Regions from separate parts of the Virgibacillus xinjiangensis genome, predicted to be linked through region 1. Evidence: riboswitches for the same ligand, from Rfam matches in the RefSeq annotation. Region 1 holds a riboswitch; each other region holds the start of a gene.
What was found. Region 1 has a riboswitch for thiamine pyrophosphate ahead of ACFOGI_RS06030 (YkoF family thiamine/hydroxymethylpyrimidine-binding protein). Riboswitches for the same ligand answer to the same signal wherever they lie in the genome.
Positions count from the first base shown of each region.

Region 1 (3,277 bases):
GCAGGTATCCGCTCTTTCATCTCTGAACGAGGGATTTTCCGGTTTTCCAAAGTGAAGGCCAACTCATCCTCCACGGTTATCATGCAAAACTGGCTTTCCGGATCTTGGAAGACGATGCCGATCTCCTGATTCAGCTCTCCCTTCTCAAACTCGCGGATGTTTTTCCCGTGAAAAAAGATATCCCCGGAGGCAACTCCTTCTACTGCATCAGGATAAAGCCCATTCAGACAAAGGGCGAGGCTGCTCTTCCCGGCACCGCTCGCCCCCATCAGAAGTGTCACCTCATTTGGATAAAGGTTGAAGGTTAGCTGGTCAAACAAGGGCTGCCCATCCTCCTCATAGGAAAAGGAGTAATCACGCACTTCGATCATCGGTCTCCCTCTTCCCTTATGCCACTCCATATTTCCGCTTCCTTTGCAATTCCTTCCCTAAAGCATAGCCTCGCAGGACCCCGGTTTTGGCCAGCTGGTCACTGAGCCACTTGCCAAGTACACCTGCAAGCAGCGCACCGCTGATCATCCTTACAATCAGTGTAGAAACAATCAGCCATGGTGCGAGAGCAATATTACCGGCAGAAAACAGGTTCCAGACAAAGCTGAAAATGGCGGCGGAAACTCCCGACAGCACCAATATACGCAGGCGATAATCCTTCCATTTCGTTGCCGCAAATGCAGCTTCTGCACCCAAACCTTGGATGGCGGCAGCAAGAATCAAACCGGGACCTGCTGCAGAACCGAGCAGGACCTCGACAACACCGGCAATCACCTCTGCCGTAAAAGCGACGCCAGGCTTGCGCAGGATATAGGCTGCCATGATCGACACAATGAACCAGATGCCGAAGATGATCTCGTAGCCGAACGGTGCCAATCCAAACGGAACCAGCACATTTCGGATCCCCTGCCCGACAAGGAAAAAAGCCAAATAGATGACACCGAAAACAACACCCAATACGGACATCAGGACAATTTCTTTCAATTTCCAATGCTTGGTCATATTTTCAACTCCTTATGCTTGATTTGATGGGCTGTTCGCTGAAATCGCAAACGTCATGGTCACATGGGAGACCTTTTCCTGCACGCTGTCAAAAGACTGATGCAGCGCCTGGAAAATATCCTTCACATCACCGTCCAGACGGGTGGCGTAATGGGCATGGCTGACTTCTACGTTGCGGTGTTTGGATAGATCGATCTGTTTATAGATTGCGTCCATATAATCCTCTCTGCCCATTGGATATAGGGAAAACTTGCACCCTGCCTGTTGGGAGATCTGTTGTGATTTTTCCTCATTCAATGGCTCATCCGCTTCATCCATATAAGCATCGGCTTCCGTGTCTCCTGGACAGCCGATGGAGAATGTCCCATTCATTGCCACATGGTCCCCTGTTTTAGCTGCATGCAAGAAGATCGCCTTGGTCACATCGAATACATGTGTCATCTTGCCGCGTACACAGGTGCTCACGTCATCGGTATCCTTCCATACCTTCGATGTATCCACCTCTTCCAACGCCCCGAGAATGATATCGACGAATTTGTCGCTCATCGGATACAGGGTGAATTGACACCCCGCGATTCTGCTTGTCCCACAACTTTTATTGCTCATGTTTTTTCCTCCTTTTTTTGGATATGTACAAAAAAACTGCACTCCCGCGGGAATGCAGTTTGCACGTATCGATTCATCATCTCATGTATCATACAGTGAACTGCACTTCCCCACGCTGGTATTATCCAGATCGGGTTCCAAGGGTCAGACATGTATCCTCTCAGCCGCCTTTTCGGACAGCTCCCCTAGTGCTTGTTGTCGGTTATGCAGTTTTCATGTGTCTTTATGGTATACAATCTTTCGAATTTTGTAAAGGGGATTTAGAATGGAAAAAAATACAGCTTGTTGCATACTGCTGGAGTGTCTGCGAATACTGATCCTGCCCAAACAGCAGAAAACGCCCACGGCTTTACGCCGAGGGCACTTTCTTTTTTAAGTGGCTTTGCATGTTGGACTTCGGGTATAGGATTTAGGAACTCCGAGCGTGGCTGTCTCCGACCCGGGGGTGTTTCCATCTGACGGTAGCAATGATGATTCCTGTAATGATCATCGCGGAGCCTGCCAGAATCCCTATTGTCATGGTTTCCCCTAATAGAATACTGCTGAACAGGAGGCCGAAAATCGGAACAAGAAGTGTTGATATGGTCGCGCTCACCATATCCAGCCTGCTCATGATGATGAACCAGACGGTGAAACATAGGGCTGATGCGAGAACCCCGGAGAACAGAATATAATAGATGAGGTCAAGGTTCCAACTCACCGGTTCGCCCGATTCTGTAAAAACTGTCACCAGGATGATAGCGATGGCCCCGAACAGCATTTGATAAGCGGACGACTGGATTTTTGGCAGATCCTGCACGTGCAGGCGGAAATATGTATTCGATACCGCCCAAGAAAAAGCGCCAATAATGATCAAAACTTCACCGAAGATCACTTCAGCGGGCTGACCAATCCAGATGTCCCATCCTAAAATCGTCAGCAGTCCGATCATGCCGATAGCCAAACCGATTGATTTGGCTGGTGTCAGTTTTTCATGGAGGAACCTCACTGCCAACAGGCTGCTGAACATCGGCATGGAATATAGCAGAACCGACGACTTTCCGGCATCGACAAACATGAGGCCGTACATGACCAGCAGGAAAACGATAGCCGTCTGCAGGATCCCGACGATGATGAGATGCTTCCAATATTCTTTCGGCGGCAGGCCGATTTTCATGATCCAGACGACGAGCAACAGAGTGACCGCACCTGTCCCGAAACGGAAAGAGGAAAACATGAAAGGACCCATGTATTCGAGGGCTGCCTTCATCACTACCCAGGCATAGCCCCATAATAACGTGATAAGCAATACAAGCAGCCAGACAGCCGCTTTATGTTCGGTGATCCATTTCTTTCATTTCATCAACACGGACCCTCCCTTTCTTCAAGCAATTTACCATTTATCATAGCAGTTCCTATGAGAGTAGCCAATGGAACCATTCTGTCCATTGGCAACGACAAGCCGACGGCAGCAATCTTGAGCCTCTATTATTACAAATAGATTACAAAACCTATTAACTTTCTAAAAATGATTAACAACCGCTTTACAGAATCTAAGTCATTTCGACAAAAACTATTATTATTCTCTCTTTCCATTCTACAAAAGCCGAGTGATTCCAGAGATTTCTCAAGCTAATTTTATATTTACATTACACTTCTGTTAAATCTCTCTTCTCCCTCCCCTTTTATGAGATAATAC
Region 1 covers NZ_JBHRSA010000025.1:30,395-33,671, reverse strand. The annotation lists gene ACFOGI_RS06040 (ABC transporter ATP-binding protein) at 1-371, opposite strand, end outside; gene ACFOGI_RS06035 (ECF transporter S component) at 388-993, opposite strand; gene ACFOGI_RS06030 (YkoF family thiamine/hydroxymethylpyrimidine-binding protein) at 1,006-1,599, opposite strand; TPP riboswitch at 1,690-1,796, opposite strand; gene ACFOGI_RS06025 (DMT family transporter) at 2,009-2,887, opposite strand.

Region 2 (3,277 bases), on a different contig from region 1:
AACGGCAAGGCGCTGCATATGAACAGGGTGGCTGACACCGTTACCGGGTCTGCTGTAATAGATGCCGAACCTTTTTGCAGCGCTTTCAAGAAATAGATGGTCATCCGGGTTTTTACTATCTACTTGTATAAGGTTATGGTCAACATACTGAGCGGAGACTTCTGTCTTAGCATAATCCAGACCCATAGCTTCCAATTCCAACATGACCATCGTACCGGTTGCGTCTTGGGTCAAAGTCTGGTCTATTTTCAGACCGATCTCTTCTCCGGGCTTCATTTCACCAGATACCAAGTGGTCCTTGATCAACTTTTGTGCTACATTCAAACCCATAATTCCCAATCCTCCTTTTTATAGGTAGTTTACCTCAACAGAGATGAATTCAAACAGGGAATAGGATGGAGGAATAGAAAAGAGGCAGGTCCACCATCGGGATGCTCCTGCCTCTATTGCGTTTCTGTTATTCAGCTTTATGGGCTTCAATTTCCGAATGAATTTTGATTTCTTCTCCTACAAGGACACCACCTGTTTCTACAGGTGCATTCCATGTCAACCCGAAATCTTTACGATTAATGGTTGTCTCTGCATTGAAACCAGCAACGATGTTTCCACTCATCGGGTCCTTGCTCTGTCCTTGGTAGACAACATCAACCGTCACAGGTTTTGTTGTGCCTTTGATGGTCAGGTCGCCAGTCACATCGTACTGGTTGCTTCCCTTCTTTTTGATATCTGTGGCAACAAAGGTAATCTTCGGGTGTTTTTCGACATCGAAGAAATCTTCGCCACGAAGATGGTCGTCGCGGCCTTCTTGTCTAGTATCAATACTTGCTGCGTCAATTGTAACTTCCACTTTAGAATCCGTTAGATCTTCTACGTCAGCTTCAATTACTGCTTCAAAATCATTGAAAGCACCTTTGACTTTGGAAATCATCATATGCTTGACGGTAAATCCCACTTCACTATGCGCTGTATCCACGTTCCAAGTTGTTTTTGCCATTCAATATCCCTCCAAAAGAAATTATGCAACGTTAGTTACTCAACGTTAGTTACTTTATGTTACTTAGTATAAAATTATAAATACTGAAAGTCAAGGAAAAACATCTTTAATTCAAATATATATGATTTAGGTAATAATAATTGAGAGCCTTCATGGAAAAAGAAATTTTTCTTGAAAGGTGGAAAGGAAAGGGATCATAGGGAAATAGATTTAAAGTTGGTACTTTCCTTATTGAATTGAGAAGAGAGCTAGGATACAATACTAGTAACAAAAAAAGTGAATGGAAAGCCTGCAGGGGGAGCCATTTGGCTGAGAGTGGACGGATCGTTCAGACCCTTTGAACCTGTTAGTTAATACTAGCGTAGGGATGGTGGCTTTCTTGATGGTTGAAAAGTAATGTGAGCGGAACTGTTTCCATCAGGAAGTCTTCCCCTTTGGCATTGCTTTTTTTGTGTGCAGAAAAACGGCAAGACGGAAGGGGAGAATATTAAAATGAAGTTTGGAAAAACACTATTCCTGATAGAAGTGGCCGTATTCACTGCTTTGGCTCTTCTACTGGATATACTGCCATTCCTATCGTTCAAGATATGGGCAATGGGTGGCTCTGTTTCCTTCGCAATGATACCTGTATTTATTGTTGCATTCCGCTGGGGATTAAAAGGCGGGTTATTATCAGGGTTTCTATGGGGAGTTTTACAGGTGGCGACAGGTACAGCCTATATATTGCATCCGATTCAAGGTCTGCTGGATTATCTGGTAGCATTTACAGTAATCGGATTTGCCGGGGTGTTTGCACGTCGAATTCAGCAGGCTGTTAAAAATGGCCACACGAAAACCTATCTATCTTATATTACAGCAGGAGCATTACTCGGATCCGCACTTCGTTTTCTAGGCCATTATACAGCTGGCATCGTGTTCTTTGGTTCTGCGGTAGAAGGGCAGCCGGCATGGTTGTATTCTTTGCTGTATAATGGGTCCTATATGCTTCCATCTTTCATCCTGAGTACCTTTGTAGTCTTCTTCTTATTTCATAAGCAGCCGAGAATTCTATTAAGAAATGAATGACTTTATTGGATTCGCTCACATGAAAGATACTTTTATGACACAAAGGAATTACTTTTAAATAGAATATATAGGATGACCGGGATTACAAATCAAAGGGGGATATCCTTGGAAGAGTTGGTGGGACATTGCACGATTTGTGGGAAAGAAATTTATTGTGAAAATGGCTTCTTTGATGGAGAACAAAAGGACGGAGAATTATATTGCCATGAATGTGTTGGTATGGAGGAGTAAGACGGTTTATTAATGTGTGTCATGAAAAATAGTGGGGAGAAGAACGGACTGGTTTCATACCAGTCCGTTTCTGTATCTTAAGCCAAGTAATTCATTACATTTTCATTATTCGTTACAATCAGGAAGATTTTTCCTTCGTCCATTTCTTCCTCATATTGCTCGGCTTCCTCCTGAGAGAAGCCAATGTCTTTCAGTTTTGTCCGGAGTTCATCTCCCTGACTCTTAAACATGGTCCCTACATAATCGGAGAAGTCCATTTCATCCATACCGATGGTTTTGGCGTCTGCTCCACCGGCTACTCGTTCTGTTCGATCTTCATCATGAGAAATAACATAAACATCATCCTTGTTGATACCTTTATCCTTTAAAACGCTTACGTCCGTCTTCAACTGTTCATCATTCGTATAAGCTTTAATGAATGGTTTCATTTCAAACGCCTCCTCTAAATTAGATTTATATTTGATATTCCCATGGATAAGATGATTAAACATGGAAGGTAGCGTTTTTAATGGAGCTTGCATAGGCTGTATAACTAATTTTGATGAGAGGCGTGGTCTGTATGGGGTTGGAAATTTCCCATTGGTTATACGGTCTGTTCACGTTTGCTATTATTGTTGTCTGATTCTTCGCAAAGGTGTGGTGTTTCCTACATTATTAGGAACCTTTGTCATTGCTTGGGTATATAAAGGAAGTCTGCTTGATGGATTCACTGCCATTTTCAATGCCAATCTGGTAGCGGCACAGGAATTATTCAGTATTTTCCTGATTATTACATTTATGCTGGCACTGTTGAATTCACTAAGAGATTTAGGAGCCGATCGCAAAATGATACAGCCGATTCAACGAATGATGATCAATGGGCATGTGTCCTATTTTGTGTTAATTGGTATTACGTATCTGATTTCACTGTTCTTTTGGCCGACACCAGCAGTACCTTTGATTTGTGCCTTATTGGTCCCAGCAGCAGTGAGGGCCGGGCTGCCAGTA
Region 2 covers NZ_JBHRSA010000028.1:22,990-26,266, reverse strand. The annotation lists gene ACFOGI_RS06725 (aconitate hydratase) at 1-330, opposite strand, end outside; gene ACFOGI_RS06720 (YceI family protein) at 458-994, opposite strand; TPP riboswitch at 1,279-1,379, shown strand; gene thiT (energy-coupled thiamine transporter ThiT) at 1,487-2,059, shown strand; gene ACFOGI_RS06710 (hypothetical protein) at 2,165-2,290, shown strand; gene ACFOGI_RS06705 (general stress protein) at 2,368-2,718, opposite strand; partial or broken gene ACFOGI_RS06700 (hypothetical protein) at 2,850-3,277, shown strand, end outside.
Region 2: it holds a riboswitch for thiamine pyrophosphate, as region 1 does, so the genes downstream of both, thiT (energy-coupled thiamine transporter ThiT) here and ACFOGI_RS06030 (YkoF family thiamine/hydroxymethylpyrimidine-binding protein) in region 1, are expected to answer to the same signal.

Region 3 (3,277 bases), on a different contig from region 1:
CAGCGAGGTAAAGCTATATGGAGTTGAGGCAGGCGGAGAAGGCTTGGATACGGATAAACATGCAGCTACCCTCTCTGGACTCTCTGGAGGGAAAGTCGGTATTCTGCACGGTACGATGACACACTTGCTGCAGGACAGCAATGGCCAAATTGAGGAAGCTTTCTCCATTTCTGCAGGGCTTGACTATCCAGGGGTCGGTCCAGAACACAGCCACCTGCATGCAACAGAAAGAGTGACATATACTTCCATCACGGATGAAGAGGCCTTGGAGGCGTTTCAATACTTGTCCAGAACGGAAGGAATTATCCCAGCCCTGGAAAGTGCTCATGCTGTTGCATATGCGGTCAAGCTGGCACAGCAGATGGGCAAAGGCCAATCTCTCGTGATCTGCCTATCCGGCCGAGGAGATAAAGATGTAGACCAAGTAAAAGAGAGAATCGAGGAGGATTAATAAATGGGGAAAGAAAAATTGAAGAAAACATTACAGCAAAAACAGGATACAGGCCAAAATCTGTTTGTTCCATACATTATGGCTGGTGACGGTGGTCTGGATATCTTGGAAGAACGTATCACCTTTTTGCAAGAATGCGGGGCTTCCGCTGTGGAGTTGGGTATACCATTCTCCGACCCAGTGGCAGATGGACCAACCATTCAGGAAGCGGGAATCCGAGCCTTGGAACAAGGGGTATCCCTTTCCATGGTATTGGATCACCTCTCCTCGTTTAAAGAAAAACGCAGCATTCCAGTCATTCTCATGACCTATTTCAATCCCATACTAATTTACGGGCCAGAGCGTTTTGCCAATGCTTGTGATCAAGCAGGGGTGGATGGTGTCATTATTCCCGACCTCCCTCTGGAGGAACAGCATACCATCAACGGGTTTTTGAACGAAAAAGACATAGCGTTCATCCAGCTTGCTGCCATGACGAGTCCGGATGAAAGGCTTTCAGAACTTGCTGGGAAATCAGAAGGATTCCTCTATGCTGTTTCTGTTATCGGCACTACCGGCGTGAGAGCTACTCATAACGAAAAAGTGAAAGGCTTCTTGGAAAAGCTCAAAGAATATAGCAATGTTCCTGTATTGGCAGGATTCGGAGTTTCCAACGCCGCACAAGCAAGAGAGCTTAGCAATGCGGGTGATGGTGTCATTGTCGGCAGCAGAATTGTGGACCTCCTCCATCAAGGAGAGACAGAGACCGTGAAACAGCTCATCCAGGAAAGCACACAACCAAAAGTAAAGTTATAAAATTAATTACTGCACTGTTACCAACATTTACAATTGAACGAATATAGGTTAGCATAGTATCGAATAACCATTTAAGCACTAGGGGAGCTGGACCACGGCTGAGAGGGGCAAGATGCCCTGACCCTTGCACCCGATTTAGATAATGCTAGCGTGGGAAAGTGCAGTTGATTATATATGTACTCTTTTTTTCATATATTGTCAGACTGCATTCTCCGTGAGTGCAGTCTCTTTTTTTATGGGGGCGCAAAGGGTACAAATGCCGTATCCCAGTTTAATGAGGAACAGGAGGTAACGATGTGGAGAAAGAATGGGCCTACCTGGACAGCGGTATCCAGGATGCAGCCATCAATATGGCTTTGGATGAATCATTGTTGAAGTGGCACAGCAAAGGTGAGATTCCTCCGACATTACGATTTTACGGTTGGTCTAAGCCAAGCCTGTCCCTCGGACGGTTTCAAAAGTCGAGCACGATCGACCTGGATGCTGTGCACAGGCATAACTGCCATTTTGTACGGCGGCTGACAGGAGGAAGCGCTGTCCTTCATGACAATGAACTGACCTATAGCCTTGTCATCAATGAACAGGATCCCTCCATCCCGACCTCTGTCCAGGAAGCATATCATGTCCTTTCTCAAGGTGTCCTGGAAGGGTACAAAAATATTGGAATTGCTGCAGACTTTTCTGTTCCAGAAAAAAAGCGGGATAGAGAGAGAACATCCATCTGCTTTGAAAAGCCAGCATTCTATGAGATGGTCGTAGATGGTAAAAAAATCTCTGGCAATGCCCAGACAAGAAAAGATGGAGTAGTCCTCCAGCACGGTTCTATACCAATAAGCATGAATACTGGGATGCTTTTCGACTTGTTTCGTTTCTCCTCCGAAAAGCACCGGGAACGGAAGCGCAAGGCCTTTGCCGGAAAAGCAGCAGATATTGCACAACTGACAGGTAAACAGTTGTCTTATGAGGAAATGACATCAGCGTTCAAGAAAGGATTCGAGGATGGTCTTGGAATCCATCTGCATCCATTCACCCTATCCGAGGAACAGTGGGAGGAAGTTCACCAGCTGGCGGAAACAAAATACTCATCGGAAGCATGGACACATAATACATCCAAGGAGCGTGTTAACAATGGCGAAGCAAGCAGAGTACATACGTAAACCTGAATGGCTGAAGACGAAAATCAACACAAATGAATCCTACAGGAAACTGAAACACTTGATGCGTGATAAAAAGCTGAACACTGTCTGTGAGGAAGCTCGTTGTCCAAACCTGCATGAGTGTTGGAGTGAACGAAAAACAGCTACCTTCATGATCTTGGGGGATACCTGTACAAGAGGATGCCGCTTTTGTGCTGTGAAGACAGGACTCCCAAATGAGCTCGATTGGGGAGAACCACAGCGGGTAGCCGAATCTGTCGAAGTAATGGGATTGAAACATGTAGTGGTCACCGCGGTCGCAAGAGACGATTTGAAAGATGGAGGGGCGGCAGTATTTGCTGAAACCGTCCGTCAGATCCGCAAACGAAATCCAGGAGCGACAATTGAAATACTTCCTTCCGATATGAAGGGTGACTATGAAAGTCTTCATACCTTGATGGACAGCGGACCGGATATTTTCAATCATAATATCGAAACGGTTCGCCGTCTTACTAAAAAAGTAAGGGCTATCGCCATGTACGACCGTTCCCTTCAGCTCCTTGAACGAGTGAAGGAAATTGCTCCAAACACACCGACTAAATCCAGTATCATGGTGGGGCTCGGAGAAACCAAAGAGGAGATTATCGAAGCAATGGATGATTTGCGTGCACATAACGTGGATATTGTTACAATTGGTCAATACCTCCAGCCAACCAAAAAACATCTGCAAGTAGAGCGCTATTATCATCCGGATGAATTTGAAGAACTGAAAAAGATTGCGCTCGAAAAAGGATTCACTCACTGTGAAGCCGGTCCTCTGGTACGTTCCTCCTACCACGCCGATGAGCAAGTCAGCAACGCATCAGCCCAACGCCGGGTTAAATATATGAAAGGC
Region 3 covers NZ_JBHRSA010000057.1:26,357-29,633, forward strand. The annotation lists gene trpB (tryptophan synthase subunit beta) at 1-451, shown strand, start outside; gene trpA (tryptophan synthase subunit alpha) at 455-1,246, shown strand; TPP riboswitch at 1,317-1,420, shown strand; gene ACFOGI_RS15605 (lipoate--protein ligase family protein) at 1,543-2,403, shown strand; gene lipA (lipoyl synthase) at 2,375-3,277, shown strand, end outside.
Region 3: it holds a riboswitch for thiamine pyrophosphate, as region 1 does, so the genes downstream of both, ACFOGI_RS15605 (lipoate--protein ligase family protein) here and ACFOGI_RS06030 (YkoF family thiamine/hydroxymethylpyrimidine-binding protein) in region 1, are expected to answer to the same signal.